DNA from 4 places in the Neptuniibacter sp. QD37_11 genome. Region 3 is predicted to be linked to each of the others. Evidence: predicted binding sites of a transcription regulator. Region 3 holds the regulator's gene; each other region holds the start of a gene.

What was found. The regulator FNR, encoded in region 3, switches genes on or off when oxygen is low (the NO sensors DNR and NnrR bind a similar motif). The targets are predictions, from matches to a motif close to TTGATNTANATCAA.
Region 1: a site for FNR is predicted at 2,323-2,336, ahead of ACMXYT_RS01530 (Hsp20/alpha crystallin family protein). Genes of this name have one in related genera too.
Region 2: a site for FNR is predicted at 2,489-2,502, ahead of ACMXYT_RS09190 (bacteriohemerythrin). Genes of this name have one in related genera too.
Region 4: a site for FNR is predicted at 1,897-1,910, ahead of ACMXYT_RS14150 (histone deacetylase family protein). Genes of this name have one in related genera too.

Annotation. Positions count from the first base shown of each region.
Region 1 covers NZ_CP180552.1:345,622-349,840, reverse strand. Annotated here, with positions in the region: gene nrdR (transcriptional regulator NrdR) at 1-206, opposite strand, end outside; gene glyA (serine hydroxymethyltransferase) at 333-1,589, opposite strand; gene ACMXYT_RS01530 (Hsp20/alpha crystallin family protein) at 1,816-2,232, opposite strand; gene ettA (energy-dependent translational throttle protein EttA) at 2,410-4,074, shown strand; gene ACMXYT_RS01520 (GGDEF domain-containing protein) at 4,129-4,219, opposite strand, start outside.
Region 2 covers NZ_CP180552.1:2,005,973-2,010,191, reverse strand. Annotated here, with positions in the region: gene ACMXYT_RS09200 (flagellin) at 1-315, opposite strand, end outside; gene hisC (histidinol-phosphate transaminase) at 700-1,782, opposite strand; gene ACMXYT_RS09190 (bacteriohemerythrin) at 2,024-2,428, opposite strand; gene ACMXYT_RS09185 (hydrogenase small subunit) at 2,768-3,844, shown strand; gene ACMXYT_RS09180 (nickel-dependent hydrogenase large subunit) at 3,844-4,219, shown strand, end outside.
Region 3 covers NZ_CP180552.1:2,340,569-2,344,787, forward strand. Annotated here, with positions in the region: gene ACMXYT_RS10780 (sulfite exporter TauE/SafE family protein) at 1-445, shown strand, start outside; gene hemN (oxygen-independent coproporphyrinogen III oxidase) at 489-1,877, shown strand; gene fnr (fumarate/nitrate reduction transcriptional regulator Fnr) at 1,949-2,743, shown strand; gene ACMXYT_RS10795 (adenine phosphoribosyltransferase) at 2,907-3,449, shown strand; gene rdgC (recombination-associated protein RdgC) at 3,627-4,219, shown strand, end outside.
Region 4 covers NZ_CP180552.1:3,020,920-3,025,138, forward strand. Annotated here, with positions in the region: tRNA gene ACMXYT_RS14140 (tRNA-Arg) at 34-110, shown strand; gene ACMXYT_RS14145 (response regulator) at 130-1,728, opposite strand; gene ACMXYT_RS14150 (histone deacetylase family protein) at 2,019-2,942, shown strand; gene ACMXYT_RS14155 (sodium ion-translocating decarboxylase subunit beta) at 3,020-4,219, opposite strand, start outside.

The DNA of each region.
Region 1 (4,219 bases), 1.6 Mb from region 3:
CCTGCACGGAGTTTTTCATCATCAAATGGTTGGCGAGAGCCATCAGCCTTAATTAGGCGTGGCATCAGCAGCTCTGCTGCTTCGTAGGTGGTAAAGCGCTCATTACAGTTAATACACTCGCGACGTCGACGCACCTGCTGACCTTCGGCCACCAGTCGAGAATCAACCACTTTGGTTTCATTGGCATGACAAAAAGGACAATGCATCAACTTTTCCTGTGTAAAGAGCGTTTATCTTCTCTGAGCTTAGTCTGAGAACAAAAAAGGGCGACCTTTTGGGTCGCCCGAGGATTGTACATTTTTCCGACTATAACTTACAGCCGGAACCCTGTTTTACTTGTATACAGGGAAACGTGCGCAGATCTCTTTAACTTGAGATTTAACACGTGCGATCACATCATCGTTGTTGATGTCATCTAGAATGTCGCAGATCCAGTTTGTTAGCTCTGTAACTTCTGCTTCTTTGAAACCACGGCGCGTTACAGCTGGCGTACCGATACGTAGACCAGATGTTACAAACGGAGAACGTGGATCGTTTGGAACAGAGTTTTTGTTTACAGTGATGTTGGCACGACCTAGCGCTGCATCAGCATCTTTACCTGTAAATTCTTTGTCGATCATATCAACAAGGAATAGGTGATCATCAGTACCTTCAGAAACGATCTTAATACCGCGCTTCATGAAAGTTTCAGCCATCGCCTGAGCGTTTTTAACAACCTGAGCTTGGTACTCTTTCCACTCTGGGTCCATTGCTTCTTTGAAGCAAACCGCTTTACCAGCGATTACGTGCATCAATGGGCCGCCCTGAGATTCTGGGAATACAGCGAAGTTAAGTTTCTTCTGCAGATCTTCATCAGCATTTGCAGATAGGATCAAACCACCACGTGGGCCACCTAGTGTTTTGTGAGTTGTTGTTGTAACAACGTCAGCAACACCGATTGGAGATGGGTAAACGCCTGCAGCAACAAGACCTGCGATGTGAGCCATATCAACAAATAGGAACGCGCCTACTTTGTCTGCGATATCGCGGAAACGCTGCCAATCAACAACACGTGAGTATGCAGAGAAACCTGCAACGATCATTTTTGGTTTGTGCTCTTCAGCTAGACGCTCAACTTCAGCGTAATCAATTTCGCCCGTTTCTGGGTTTAGACCGTACTGAACCGCATTGTAGATACGACCAGAGAAAGAAACTGCAGCACCGTGAGTCAAGTGACCACCGTGAGCAAGGCTCATACCCAGAACAGTATCGCCTGGCTGACAAAGCGCCATGTAAACAGCAGCGTTAGCTTGAGAACCAGAATGAGGCTGAACGTTTGCGTAAGTTGCACCGAACAACTCTTTAGCACGATCAATCGCTAGCTGCTCTACAACATCTACGTGTTCACATCCACCGTAGTAACGCTTGTTAGGATAACCTTCAGCGTATTTGTTAGTCAGCGCAGAACCCTGAGCTTCCATAACGCGAGGGCTAGTGTAGTTTTCAGACGCAATCAGTTCGATGTGCTCTTCCTGACGTACAGTTTCAGCCTGCATTGCAGACCATAGATCCGCGTCGAAATCAGCGATAGTCATATCTTTGCTAAACATAGGAGTTTCTGTCCCCTGAATACAATGTGGACCCTGTTCAGCTGCAACAACAACGGCAAAGCCGCCAGAATATTCCAGCGTAGAACCATTTGGGAATTGGGAAAGCGCGTATTATAGCGAAACATTTCCGCGGATACACTTGAATCATCCGCAAAACTGCTTCAATTTTATTCAATAAAAAGAGCTCAGGGGCTCCCCCAAGCTCTTTTTTACAATCGGAATAGGATCATTCGACTTTTACATTCGCCGTTTTAGCAGCGCCCGGGTCTGGCTTGGGCAAATTGACTTCCAATACTCCATTATCAAATTTCGCTGTAATTTTATCTGGATCAACACTATCACCAACCGATAACCGTCTTACAAATTGTCCGAAATGACGCTCCTGACGAATTATTTTCCCTTCTTTTTCTTCCTTATCCTCTGTTTTAGTTTCAGCCTTAATCGTTAACAAACCATGCTCTAAACTTACCTGTACATCCTCTTTTTTCACTCCAGGTAAATCAGCCTTTATACAATACCCGGTATCAGATTCATGAATATCTATAGCAGGCACTTTATCATCGCCGCTTGTAGTCACTGGAACAAAGAAACGATTCAAGAAAGCATCATCAAAAAGGCTGTTAAATCTTGATAGTTCACCCATGATCACTCTCCTCTATTATGTGGTTACTTTCTATACAGCAGATTCGTAATCTCAGTTTAGAAAGCCCTTCGACTCTCGCCAGTACAAAAATTGATCAGGATCAAGATAGATATTAATTACCAATTTCCGGTAAAATCGGGAGCATTAATTATTTAACAAACAAGAGTTGAACCCTTCATGGCTCAATACGTTTATTCAATGAACCGCGTTGGCAAAATTGTTCCGCCAAAGCGTGAAATCCTGAAAGACATCTCTCTTTCTTTTTTCCCTGGCGCCAAAATTGGTGTATTGGGTCTGAACGGTGCGGGTAAATCTACCCTGCTAAAAATCATGGCTGGCTTAGATACCGACATCATCGGTGAAGCTCGCCCAATGCCTGGCATCAACGTAGGTTACCTACCTCAAGAACCAGAACTGGACGAAACAAAAACAGTTCGTGAGATCGTTGAAGAGTCAGTTGCTGATGTTAAAGAAGCGCTAGATGGTCTAGAAGCTGTTTATGCAGCTTACGCAGAACCAGATGCTGACTTTGATGAATTGGCTAAGAAACAAGCTGAATTTGAAAACCTGATCCAAGCTAAAGATGGTCACAACCTTGAAACAGCACTTGAACGTGCTGCTGATGCGATGCGCCTTCCTGCCTGGGATGCAGAAGTTAAGCACCTATCCGGCGGTGAACGTCGTCGTGTAGCGCTATGTCGCTTACTGTTAGACAAGCCAGACATGCTGCTTCTAGACGAACCAACCAACCACTTGGATGCAGAATCTGTTGCTTGGATCGAGCGCTTCCTTCAGGAATACCCAGGTACCGTTGTGGCAATTACCCACGACCGTTATTTCCTAGATAACGCTGCTGGCTGGATTTTGGAACTTGACCGTGGTCGCGGCATTCCATACGAAGGTAACTACTCTTCTTGGTTAGAACAGAAAGAAGCTCGTCTAGAACAAGAAGCGAAGCAGGAAGCAGCTCACCGTAAATCTGTTGCAGCTGAACTTGAATGGGTTCGTCAGGGCTCCAAAGGGCGTCAGTCTAAATCTAAAGCGCGTCTTAAGCAGTTCGAAGAGATGAACTCTAAAGAGTTCCAATCTCGTAATGAAACACAGGAAATCTATATTCCACCAGGGCCACGTCTTGGCGATAAAGTTATCGATGCGAATGGAATTTCTAAAGCTTACGGCGACAAGGTTCTGTTTGAAGACCTAAGCTTCTCGATCCCACAAGGCGCTATCGTTGGCATTATCGGTGGTAACGGCGCAGGTAAATCCACGCTGTTCCGCATGATCGCTGGCGAAGAGCAACCAGATTCTGGTGAGATCGAAATCGGTTCTACTGTGCAGTTAGCTTACGTTAACCAGTCTCGCGATCTAAACGGCGACAAAACAGTGTTTGAAGAACTATCTGATGGTCAGGACATGATCACAGTAGGCAACTACACGACGCCTTCACGCTCTTACTGTGGCCGCTTTAACTTCAAAGGCGGCGATCAGCAGAAGTTCGTTAAAGATCTTTCTGGTGGTGAGCGTAACCGTCTGCATATGGCGAAACTCCTTAAAGAAGGCGGCAACGTTCTGCTATTGGACGAACCAACCAACGACCTTGATATCGAAACACTACGTGCCCTTGAGGAAGCTCTTCTAGCCTTCCCAGGTTGTGCGGTAGTTATTTCCCACGACCGTTGGTTCCTTGACCGTATCTGTACTCACATGCTGGCTTACGAAGGCGACTCCCACGTAGAGTTCTTCGAAGGTAACTACACTGAGTACCAAGCTGATTACAAACGCCGTTACGGTAAAGAGCATCAGCCAGAGCGTATCAAGTACAAGCGTATTGCGGATCTATAATCCCTATACCAATAAAAAAGCCGGGCAGTGCCCGGCTTTTTGTTTATAAGACAATCAGTCGGCAATATTAACCTTATCTCGGCCTGTATCTTTAGCGCTGTACAGAGCATCATCAGAGCGTTGCAATAGCGAATCCACATCATCT
Region 2 (4,219 bases), 330 kb from region 3:
ACTTTCATTTAGAATCCCATTTTGAGCTTGAATGGACAGTTCGCGAATACGTTGTAGCGAATCATTGACTTGATTAATACCACCATCTGCAATCTGAAGTGCTGATACACCATCAAGACTATTCCGAATGGCTGCGCTATTTCCTCTAATTTGAGTTTGGAAGTCGATAAGTACTTGCAGGCCGGCAGGATCGATCGCTGCATTATTTATTCGCTGGCCGGAAGCAAGCTGTTCTTCAGTTTCATTTATTCGATTCTGAATCTGATTGAATTGAGAGTAGGGGCTGGTAGCAAACCCAGTTGGATTTATAGGCATGAGTGCGCTCCTGATTTAACTATATCAGTATAGTGCGTACACACGGTTTATGAGTTGATTTTTGTTCAGGTGAAATGGATAAAAAAAGGGCGCACAACTGTGCGCCCTGAAATCTTGCAATGGAATAAACACGGACGAGTACAAAACCGTTGTACTCATAAACTCTAGGTAAAGAAGCAGCCCTAAAGTAAAACTAATAATAGGTATAAATATTCGTGACGCCAATGGTTCCTTAGTGTCCATTAAATAAGCAGGGGTATTTACACCTTTTTGACCCTGTATATTGAGTATTACTGAAGTTTGATTAATCTAAGGGTCTAATAAGATAAAGCTACCTGAAAGGCAGCTTTATCAGAGGTTTTATTGCAGGTAAGCAGTGCTTTTTTAAGACTCAATAGGCATCTTACAGATATCAGGATGTTGTTCTAAGGTACTGATTAGCAGTTCCATCTCTTCTTGTGTACCAATCGATATGCGAAGGTAATTATCGATACCTGGTTTGCTGAAGTAGCGTACCAGGACCTTCTTCGTACGAAGGAAACCCATCAATTCAGCGGCCTCAATAAAGCGGTGCGTGCTGAATAAGAAGTTAGTTTTAGACGGTAAGCTAATAAAACCTAACTCTTCTAAACGATTAACCGTCCACTCACGTGTCTCGATAATTTTCTTCGTAGTCGCTTCGAAGTAGTCGTTATCTTCAACAGCGGCAACGGCTGATTCAATTGCTAGCATGTCTAGAGGGTAAGAGTTAAAACTATTTTTAACGCGTTCTAGACCTGCAATCAAATCTTCGTGACCAATTGCGAATCCAACTCGCATACCTGCTAGAGAACGAGATTTGGAGAAGGTCTGAATCACCAAAACATTGTCATATTTTTGGGTTAATTCAACAGCGCTAGAAGCGCCAAAATCTACATAGGCTTCATCAACCACAATCACGGTTTCTGTATTGCGTTGAGCTAATGCTTCAATATCACCTAACTCAATTGCTCGGCTAGTTGGCGCATTCGGGTTAGCGAAAATAATACCGCCATTTGGCTGGTTATAGTCTTCTAGGTTTAACTCAAAGTTATCACCTAGGGGTAACAGCTTAAATTCGATATCAAAAAGATTGCAGTAAACCGGATAGAAACTGTATGTGAATTCTGGCATCAGCAGAGGTTGTTCTTGTTGGAAGAACGCTGCAAAGGTATGAGCAAGTACCTCATCAGAACCGTTACCAACAAAGACATTCTTACGCTCAACTTCAAAGTGGTTAGCAAGTGCATCTTTTAACTGAGTGCAATCTGGGTCGGAGTAGAGTCGTAACCTAGCTGTATCAAAGTTATTGATCACCGCTGCCGCCTTCGGCGAAGGAGGGTAAGGGTTTTCGTTGGTGTTTAACTTTGTGATACCGCTTTCTTTAGGCTGCTCACCCGGCACGTAAGGTGTTAGACGCTGAATTGCGTCACTCCAATATTTGCTCATTATTGATCCGTAATACTCGAAGACAGCACTTTGCTGTGTTATTTGGCATGAGTGAATAATTTCGCAGAAGGATAGCAGAATTTGTTTACGCGTTTAACAACAGACTGGATTCTTAATCTATGGCAAGAGCCTTTATACCGTTATCTTGCTAGCATTTCTTTCGAGTACAGTGCAAGGTTAACAGCCGAGAGGGGAGGCTCGACTGTTAGTTAAAATTCGGATTCATAGTGGCCGGTACTATTTAGGCGCAATGACGGCTGATAAACATAGCTGTTACTGTATCCATGGTATTAATATGATTTACAAACCAAGGGATTACAGTGTTTTTAAGGTAGCTGTTTAATTCTGCGCGGTTATGGTTTGCTTGCCATTGTTGTTGAGTTTCACGTATCTCCTGTAAAACGCGTTCATGCTCACCTTTATGGCATGTATAGGGTGGGAAGTTCATTCGTATCATCTGTTCTTCTTCGCGGGCGAAGTGTTCGGCATTGTGTTGGTAAAAGCCGGATAAAGCACCATCAACTTCACGGTCATTACCTGTTTCCAAAGTGTTGAATAACTGATTAAGAAGGGTGACAGCTTCTGCATGATCATCATTCATAAAATCAACCGCGACTTGTGGGATATCAGTTACTTCAACTTGCATAGGTAAGTCCTCTCTAATGGAAATGCAAATCCATCTTATCTCTTCGACGCTTTTTAGATATTGATGTCAGTCAATAAACATATGTCTAAAATACATCTAAATGACCTCAGACTTTATAAGTGTTAAGGGATTAACCATTTTATCTGGATGAGTGGTTAGTCTTTATCCCTCTCTAAATCTTAACCTGCAAATAAGTTGTTGAAAAACAAGAATAATATTTTTGGCCCGAACTTTGCCAATAGATGACTGAACAAAAAAATAAAAATGTTACACGTAGTTATGCATAGCTAATCAAAGATGAGGGCATAGCTGTGGTGGCTGGCATTGGCGGAGAGACATATGTCACAAATTGAAACCTTCTATGAGGTTATGCGACGTCAGGGTATTACGCGTCGTAGCTTCCTGAAATATTGTAGCTTAACGGCTGCAGCCTTAGGTTTAGGGCCAACATTTGCACCTAGAATTGCGCATGCAATGGAAACCAAAGAGCGTACACCGGTAATCTGGTTGCATGGTTTAGAGTGTACTTGCTGTTCTGAATCGTTTATTCGTTCGGCTCACCCGTTGGTAAAAGATGTTGTTCTATCCATGATCTCTTTGGATTACGACGACACCTTGATGGCTTCAGCTGGCCACCAAGCGCAGGAAATCCTTTATGAAACGATGGAAAAATATAAAGGTAAATACATCCTTGCCGTAGAAGGTAACCCGCCATTAAATGAAGATGGTATGTTCTGTATCTCCGGTGGTAAACCTTTTGTTGAAAAACTGAAGTATGCAGCCAAGGATGCTGCTGCCATTATCGCATGGGGCTCTTGTGCATCTTGGGGCTGTGTTCAAGCTGCACGTCCAAACCCAACCCAAGCGGTACCTATCCATAAAGTTATTACTGATAAACCAATTATCAAAGTACCAGGTTGTCCTCCAATCGCTGAGGTAATGACCGGTGTGATCACCTATATGCTGACCTTCGGCAAAATGCCTGAACTAGACCGTCAAGGTCGTCCAAAAATGTTCTACAGCCAGCGTATTCACGATAAGTGTTATCGCCGTCCACACTTTGATGCAGGCCAGTTCGTAGAAGAGTGGGATGATGAAGGCGCACGTAAAGGTTACTGCCTTTATAAAGTGGGGTGTAAAGGCCCAACTACTTATAACGCTTGTTCAACTGTACGTTGGAATGAGGGTGTCTCTTTCCCAATTCAGGCCGGTCACGGTTGTATTGGTTGTTCTGAAGATGGTTTCTGGGACAAAGGTTCGTTCTATAACCGTTTAACCGATATTCATCAGTTTGGTATCGAGAAAAATGCAGATGAGATTGGTATGGCTGTAGCGGGTGGTGTTGGTGCCGCTGTTGCTGCGCATGCGGCGGTAAGTGCGGTTAAGCGTGCTCAGCATAAAGGAGATCAGGAATAATGAATAAGCCATTTAATGCGAGTGATTTAGATAACAGTGGCCGACGCATTGTTGTAGACCCTGTAACCCGGATTGAAGGACATATGCGTTGTGAGGTGAATGTTGATGAAAACAACGTTATTCGTAACGCTGTATCAACAGGCACCATGTGGCGTGGCCTCGAAGTGATTCTTAAAGGTCGTGATCCACGTGATGCTTGGGCCTTTGTTGAGCGAATTTGTGGCGTTTGTACAGGTACTCATGCTTTGACATCGGTACGTGCGGTAGAAGATGCTTTAGGCATTCAGGTGCCTTTGAATGCACACCTTATCCGTCACATGATGGATAAAACTCTACAGATTCACGATCACATCGTACATTTTTATCATCTACATG
Region 3 (4,219 bases):
TATACTACAACTCGTACTTCGCAGCTTTGCCGGATTGATGCTTATTTTCATGGGCCTCTACATTGCCCAGTGGTGGAAAGGTTTAACTCACCTAGAAAAAGCAGGCGGTGTACTGTGGAAACAGATTAGTCCCGCTGCGAGTAAGCTTCTACCGGTTAGAAATATCGGACAAGCAATCATGCTGGGTGGCCTATGGGGTTGGCTGCCATGCGGTTTGGTTTATAGCACTTTAATTTGGGCTTCAGCAGCATCCGACTGGCTAACCAGCGCACAATTGATGGCGGCATTTGGCGTAGGCACTTTGCCTGCCATGCTGTTAACCGGTGTACTGGCCCAACAAGTTAAACAAATTCTTCAGAAGCGTCTGACCCAACATATCTCGGGCGCAATCATTATTGGAATGGGCTTATACAGCATCCCTTGGATGGGAATATTCCAACAATAACTGAGCACTTTTCGCAAGAAACTGATTACAGAGGAAGACAAACGTGGATAACAATCTGATTAAATGGGATCTGGACTTGATCAAACGATACGACCTATCGGGTCCTCGTTATACATCCTACCCTACTGCTGTTCAGTTTGACCCAGAGTTGTCTCCTAGTGATCTAGTAACAACCGGACAAAACTCTGCGGACATCAATGATCCACTTTCGCTGTATGTTCACATCCCATTCTGTGCGCATGTTTGCTACTACTGCGCATGTAATAAAGTGATCACGCGCAACCGCAAAAAAGCACAGCCTTATCTGGATACACTTTATAAAGAGATGGCTCAGCTATCTAAGTGGTACAGCAATGACCGCAAAGTAACTCAGCTACATTGGGGGGGCGGTACTCCAACATTCATTAGCCACGAGCAGATGGTCGAGCTAATGGCTGAAATGCGCAAAAACTTTAACCTTCTTGATGACGATAGCGGTGATTACTCCATCGAAATTGATCCTCGTGAAGCAAGCCTAGAAACAATCAAAGTCCTACGAGAGATCGGTTTTAACCGTATCAGTCTAGGTCTACAGGATATCGATCCAAAAGTTCAGGAAGCAGTAAACCGCGTTCAGTCAGTAGAACAAACAGCAACAATTCTAGAAGAAGCTCGCAGATTAGGTTTCCGTTCCCTGAACCTAGATTTGATCTACGGACTTCCTTACCAAACATTCGAAGGTTTTAACGCAACACTCGATACTGTGATCGAAATGAATCCAGATCGTCTTTCAGTATTCAACTACGCTCATCTTCCAGACCGTTTCCGTCCGCAGCGTCATATTCAGGAAGAAACACTGCCTAGCCCAGAGACTAAGCTTGCGATTCTAGAATCCACCATTAATAAGCTGCTTGATGCAGGTTATGTTTATATAGGTATGGACCACTTTGCTAAGCCTGATGATGAGCTAGCCATTGCTCAGCGCACAGGTAAATTACATCGTAATTTCCAAGGCTATACGACTCATTCAGAGTGCGACCTTGTCGCTATGGGCGTTTCGTCAATTAGCCAAATCGGCTCTGTTTATTATCAAAATGAGCATGACATGCCTTATTACAGTGCTGCAGTAGATAGTAACGCTCATGCAATTAAGCGCGGTGTAAGCCTGACGCAAGATGACATCATCCGTCGTCATGTAATCACACAGCTAATCTGCCACTTTGAGCTAGACAAAACAGCGGTTGAATCAAAATTTGATATTGCTTTCGACGACTATTTCGCAACTTCCATTGCTGAGCTAGAAGCATTTACTAAAGATGGCTTAATCAGCATGAATGCAAATGAGATTGTAGTCTCTCCTGCTGGTCGCCTATTGATTCGTCGTATATGTATGGCATTTGATGCATATATACCAAAAGATCAGAGTTCACAGCGTTTCTCGAAGATTATTTAACTTTCCGTATTTACGGAAATATTACATAATCAGTGGGTAGCCATTCGATATAACCACGACAGGATCGCACTATGAGTGATAACAAGGCAACTGATGGAAAACTACGTAGTCTACAGCAGGTAAGCTGCAACACTTGTAGTCTGAGCTCTTTGTGTCTGCCCGTATCTCTGGATATGACAGAGATGGAACGCCTGGACAACATTATCGACAAAAGCCGCCCACTGAAAAAAGGCGAGCATCTTTTCCACCAAGGCGAAGAATTTGCGAGTGTTTATGCCATCCGCGTCGGCACAGTAAAAACTTACACAATCACAAATGAAGGTGAAGAGCAGATCACCGGGTTCTACTTCCCAGGTGAACTGGTTGGTATGAGCGGTTTTGATAACAACGAATACCCTGTATCTGCAAAAATCCTCGAAACAACTACGGTTTGTGAAATTCCGTTCGAGCGTTTGGACGAACTTTCCGGTCAGTTACCTGAATTACGCCGCCAACTGCTGCGTACGATGAGTAAAGAGATCCGTGAAGAGCAACAGATGATGCTGCTCCTATCGAAGAAGAATGCTGAAGAACGTGTTGCAACATTCCTTGTGAAATTATCGATGCGTTTTAAAGCACGTGGTTATTCTGAAACAAGTTTCCGTTTATCGATGTCGCGTAACGAGATCGGTAACTATCTAGGCCTTGCAGTTGAAACCGTAAGTCGAATTTTTACCCGCTTCCAGAAGTCCGAACTATTACAAGTTGAAGGTAAAGAGGTTCATATCCAGGATCTGGATAAACTTTACGAACTATCTGGCGAGTGTCCAGCTAAGGACGCTGAAGAGCCTGTAACTGCTCAATGTGGCAAAGGCACTTGCAGTTAGCCCCTACACATAAAAAAGCACCGATCGCTTTCGCAACCGGTGCTTATTTAGTCGCACAATTAAGTAGCCATCTCAATGTGTAACCCAACGCATTTATTAAAGCTTTTGCTGCGTAATAAAACATTGAGCTGTGTCAAAACCTGCTGTTTCTAAGGAGTTCTTCATGTCATATGACGAATGTTATGTGAAATCCGTAATTCGTACGATCCCAGACTGGCCGGAGCCAGGCGTTCAATTCCGCGATATCACTCCACTATTTAAAGATCCTAAAGCGCTTCGCATGATCTCTGATGCATTTATCCAGCGCTATATCGACAGTGACATCACGCATATTGCGAGTATTGATGCTCGTGGTTTTTTGATCAGCTCCATCATGTCTTACCACCTGAACATTCCTTTGGTACTCGTCCGTAAAAAAGGCAAACTACCGGGTGAAACCATTCATCAGGAATACCAGCTTGAATACGGTACTGCAGCTGTAGAGATGCAGACTGATGCTGTGAAGGAAGGCGATCGCGTTTTGGTATTTGATGACCTGATTGCTACAGGTGGCACTATCTTAGCAGCGTGCAGTCTCATCAAAGAACTTGGTGCGGAAGTGTCAGAAGCAGCAGCACTAATCGATCTGCCAGACCTACAAGGTTCTAGCAAAATCCAAGATGCAGGTGTACCAGTACATACCCTTCTTGCTTACGCTGGCATCTAATTAAAACCTGACGGCAGCCCAATCTAATCGCTGCCGTCAGTTTTATCCCTTTCTTACTTATCCCGCTAGCTAATTCTTCACCTCTCTTTTATTTCAGCCAATTGCAGATTTTCTCTTCCATCGCGTACAAATCTTGCCTACCATGCTCTGCCAATTTTTTCGTTTTCTGGAGCTGCTATGTGGTTTAAAAATGTAATTTTCTATCGCCTAACTGAAGCGTTTGAATACACTCAAGAGCAGCTGCAAGAAAAACTTATCGAACACGCTTTTCATCCATGTAAAAGCCAAGAACTTAGCCGTTATGGCTGGGTATCGCCATGTCACTTATTAGATGATGTTCACGCGCATCAGGTACACGGTATGTTTATGGTGGCTGCACGCAAGGAAGAAAAGATCCTTCCCGGCGCCGTTATTAAAGACGCCGTTGGCGAAAAAGTTGCGGTCATCGAACATGAACAAGCACGCAAAGTGTACAAGAAAGAACGCGACCAACTGAAAGATGAAGTGATTCTTGATCTATTGCCTCGTGCCTTCAGTAAATTCCAGCAGACCACCGCTCTGATCAACCCTGCAGCTGGCTGGATTGCAGTAGATGCTTCTAGCCATAAACGCGCAGAAGAGCTACTAAGTCATCTTCGTGGCACATTAGGCAGTCTGCCAATCACACTGCCTGATGTAAACCAATCACCTTCTGCCGTTATGTCACATTGGTTGGAGCAACACGACAGCATCCCACAAGGCTTTGAAGTACTAGATGAATGTGAGCTACG
Region 4 (4,219 bases), 680 kb from region 3:
ATCTCGCTAGAATTCCGAAAATTCGAAAAGCATGTCCCAGTAGCTCAGCTGGATAGAGCGGTCCCCTCCTAAGGGACAGGCCAGGGGTTCGAATCCTCTCTGGGACACCATTTCCCAATGACTTAGAGTTTACCGCAATAAGTTACCCAATGAGCCTTTAGGCAATAACGCAACATCATGGCTTAGGTAACGCTTCAACTGATGCTGCTTATCAAGCTCAATACCTTCTAAGCTAAAACGCTCCGAAAGCTTTAGATATCGCTGAACCATTTTTATACGCTCATCGCGCTTCTCTTTGCTATCTCTAGCCGTTTCTAAGAAGAGCTGAGCTAAATTTAACAATGCGTTTACATTGCTGGAATCATATTCGGTCGCTAAACCAAAATATTTGAGCGCCTGAGGCATCTTTCCTGATAAATAGTGTTTCACGCCTAAGCGATTCACTTTAATACTCATATCAGGATCGTGTTTCTTACCTGGCACTTTCTTCTGCTTCGCAACAGGCTCCAATATAGGCACAGCATCACCCATAACACTCAAAAGCTCTCGATCAAGATCTAAAGGTGTAGCCAGTTCTGAATTAATACGCTGAGCATCTCGCGTGGCCTTATTCGCAGCATCGGTATCACCTACCTGGTGGTACATCTCACTTTTCAGAAGAGCTGCGCGAACTTGTAGTTGTTCATCCCTCGGAAACGCCTGGTAAGCCTGCGAAATGGTATTTTCAAATTCATTGAAAAGCTCTATCGCCATTCCACCATCGGCATTCTTTGCTTCTAGGCGCTTTACATTTGCAAGACGAAGATAAGGATCAGGGGATTTATAACAGCTGCGCCGACCCAGGACGATTGACTTCTTATAAGCCCCACCCGCCATATCTAGTTGTTTCGTTTGCGTAGCTAAACGGCCCAACTCCATCTGTCGGGGGATACCCATAGGAGATTTCTGAGTCGCTTCAGCAACGGCCTCTCTTGCTTGATCCAAATCCCCTTCCTTCTCATGGGTCTGAGCAAGCAAATCATATGCAGCAATCAGCAATGGATACTCTGCAATAAGTTCTAGCAGAAGAGCCTTCGCCTCTTTGAACTGCTCCTGCTGGAGCATAGCTTCTGCCCAAACGATACCTGCTTCTTTATCGTGGCTTTTCCAATATTGCTTCTCAGCAACTTTGGCACATTCTTTCGGCCTCTGAAATTTAAGCAACAGGCGAGCAAGGATTAGCTGCGCTTCGTCATATTCCTGATCATAAGGCGCAAAGTTATGCTGACAGAAAGTGATAGCCGCAGGTAGATCACCGATCTCTAGAGCATCATCAACAGGCTTAAAGACTGATTTTCGGTAAAGGATATTATCTAGACGATGTTTAAGCTCATCCACCGAAAACGGCTTCATGATCATATCATCGGGACGGCTGTCAATTGCATGCAATACAACTTCTTGAGATGCATCGCTAGTCATAAAGATCCAGCAAGCCGTAGGCTTGATGAAACCACGATAACGACACTCTTCCAGCAATTGGATACCGGTGACACTATCATTCACATTATGACCGAGAAGAATAACATCGTAGTTATTCTCAGAAATTTCATTTAAAACTCGGTCATTGATAGTAACGGCCTTGAGATTGGCAACGCCCATACTCCTCAGCATATAGAAGATAGTAGATCGCATGTTGCCACTGCTTTCTATCAGTAGAACTTGCTTATCAGAATAATCTACTTTCGCCACTCAACCGTCCATATACGCAAAAAGGATATTGGAAGTATAAAAGCCTATTCGATATGACAAAAGCATTTCCTGCAAACAAAAAAAAGCACCGGGTGTAGGGTGAACACTCGATGCCAAGACAGTTCTATGCTGTGACAACCATCCTATCCCGAGGGCATGCAAACACTAATGATCCAGATCAAGAAAAATCTAACTCTAAGGTGTAGGCTTGAGGTATTGAGACGATGTAATGAGATCCTGCTTTTTGGGTTTCAGGTAAACTAAACAAAACTTATAAAAAAAGCGTACTTATGACTACTGCATTTATCACTCATGAAGATTGCGGCCTACACAATATGGGCCCAGAACATCCTGAAAGCCCAATTCGCTTGGTAGCCATCCAGAAAGTATTGGAAAAAACGGGCCTAATGCAGGATCTTGAACGAATCCAGTCCGTCCACGTATTACCTGAACAAGTACAACTCGCCCACGCTCATCTACATCAAAAGCGCTTGGAGATGAAACTACCTGAACAAGGCGTGGTGTATACCGACGATGATACAGCTCTTTGCCCGCACTCCTTACATGCAGCCAGCTTAGCCGCAGGCTCTGCTGTAATGGCAGTTAACAGAGTAATCAGTGGCAAATCTAAAAACGCTTTTTGCGCTACGCGCCCACCTGGTCATCATGCCGAGCATAACAATGCGATGGGATTTTGCTTCTATAACAATGCTGCTATTGCAGCTATGCATGCCCTACAGCAGCCTGGTATAGAACGTGTTGCTATCTTTGATTTCGATGTACACCAGGGTAACGGTACCGTAGATATCTTTAAAGACAGACCTGAAGTACTGATTTGCTCCACATTCCAACACCCATTCTATCCAGAGCGTTACTGTGATTTTGTTCGAGATCACATCATTAACTGCCCTATGGATGCTCATAGCGACGGCATGGTATTCCGTAAACTTGTTGAGTCGCGCTGGCTACCTGCCATCCAAGCTCATAAGCCAGATATGATCATTATATCTGCAGGCTTTGATGCTCATCATGAAGACCCTATGGCAGATATTAAGCTTAATGAAGAAGACTATCGCTGGGTTACTCAGTTGCTCCTAGACGCAGCTCGCACTTACAGCCAAAACCGCGTTGTTTCGGTTCTAGAAGGCGGTTACAACCCTGTATCCTTAGCATTCAGCGTACAAGCTCATTTAGAAGTATTCGCCGGGCATTAGACGAGAGGGTATTTTAGCTCTCAAAAGAAACAAAAAAGGCTGCCAATGGCAGCCTTTTTAGTTCTACAAGCTAATAATTAGCTTACGAATTTGATCATTACGCCCGCTGCAATCGCAGAACCGATTACACCAGCAACGTTTGGACCCATCGCATGCATCAACAGGAAGTTTTGAGAGTTGTACTCAAGACCGATCTTGTTAGATACACGTGCAGCCATAGGTACCGCAGATACACCTGCCGAACCGATTAGTGGGTTGATCGCATTGCCACCCATCATCTTGTTCATAATCTTAGCCATGATCACACCAGCAGCTGTACCGATACAGAATGCAACGATACCTAGCGCCATGATGCCTAGCGTTTCAAGATCCAAGAACTTATCAGCAGAAAGTTTAGAACCTACAGATAGACCCAAGAAGATTGTAACGATGTTTATCAGAGCATTCTGAGCAGTATCGCTTAGACGATCTACTACACCACACTCACGCATCAAGTTACCGAAACAGAACATACCCAATAGAGGTGCTGCATCTGGAAGCAATAGTGCTACTAGGATCAACAGTACGATTGGGAACAGAATCTTCTCAAGCTTAGTTACGTGACGTAACTGGCTCATCTGGATCTTACGCTCAGCTTCTGTAGTCAACGCACGCATAATTGGTGGCTGAATCAGAGGTACTAGCGCCATGTAAGAGTATGCAGCTACCGCAATTGCACCCAATAGGTGTGGAGCTAGCAAACTAGTTACGTAGATCGCAGTTGGGCCATCAGCACCACCGATGATACCGATTGCTGCTGCTTCTTGGATGTTGAAGTCCATGATGCCCATAGAAGACATTGCAACCGCACCCAGTACAGTTGCGAAAATGCCGAACTGAGCAGCCGCACCCAAGAACAGGGTACGTGGGTTAGCCAACAACGGACCAAAGTCTGTCATTGCACCAACACCCATGAAGATCAACAACGGAGCTGCTGTAGAGCCAATTGCTACGCTATAGAAGTTGTATAGCATGCCATTCGCATAACCACCATCTTTAGCTACGTTGATTGCATCTTGAATCTGAGCAGCTGAAGCAGTGTTATGGTAGGCATACAGAATTTCTTTTGGATCAGTGCTAGTGATACTTAGCGCAGAAGCCAAACCATTCATCACTTCAGGAACAGCAAAGTGCACAGCATTTTCTACAGCTGTGTATGCTAAGCCAGCTTCTGGAATGTTCGCCATGATGCCACCGAAACCGATTGGCACAAGTAGTAGCGGTTCGAAATTCTTTTT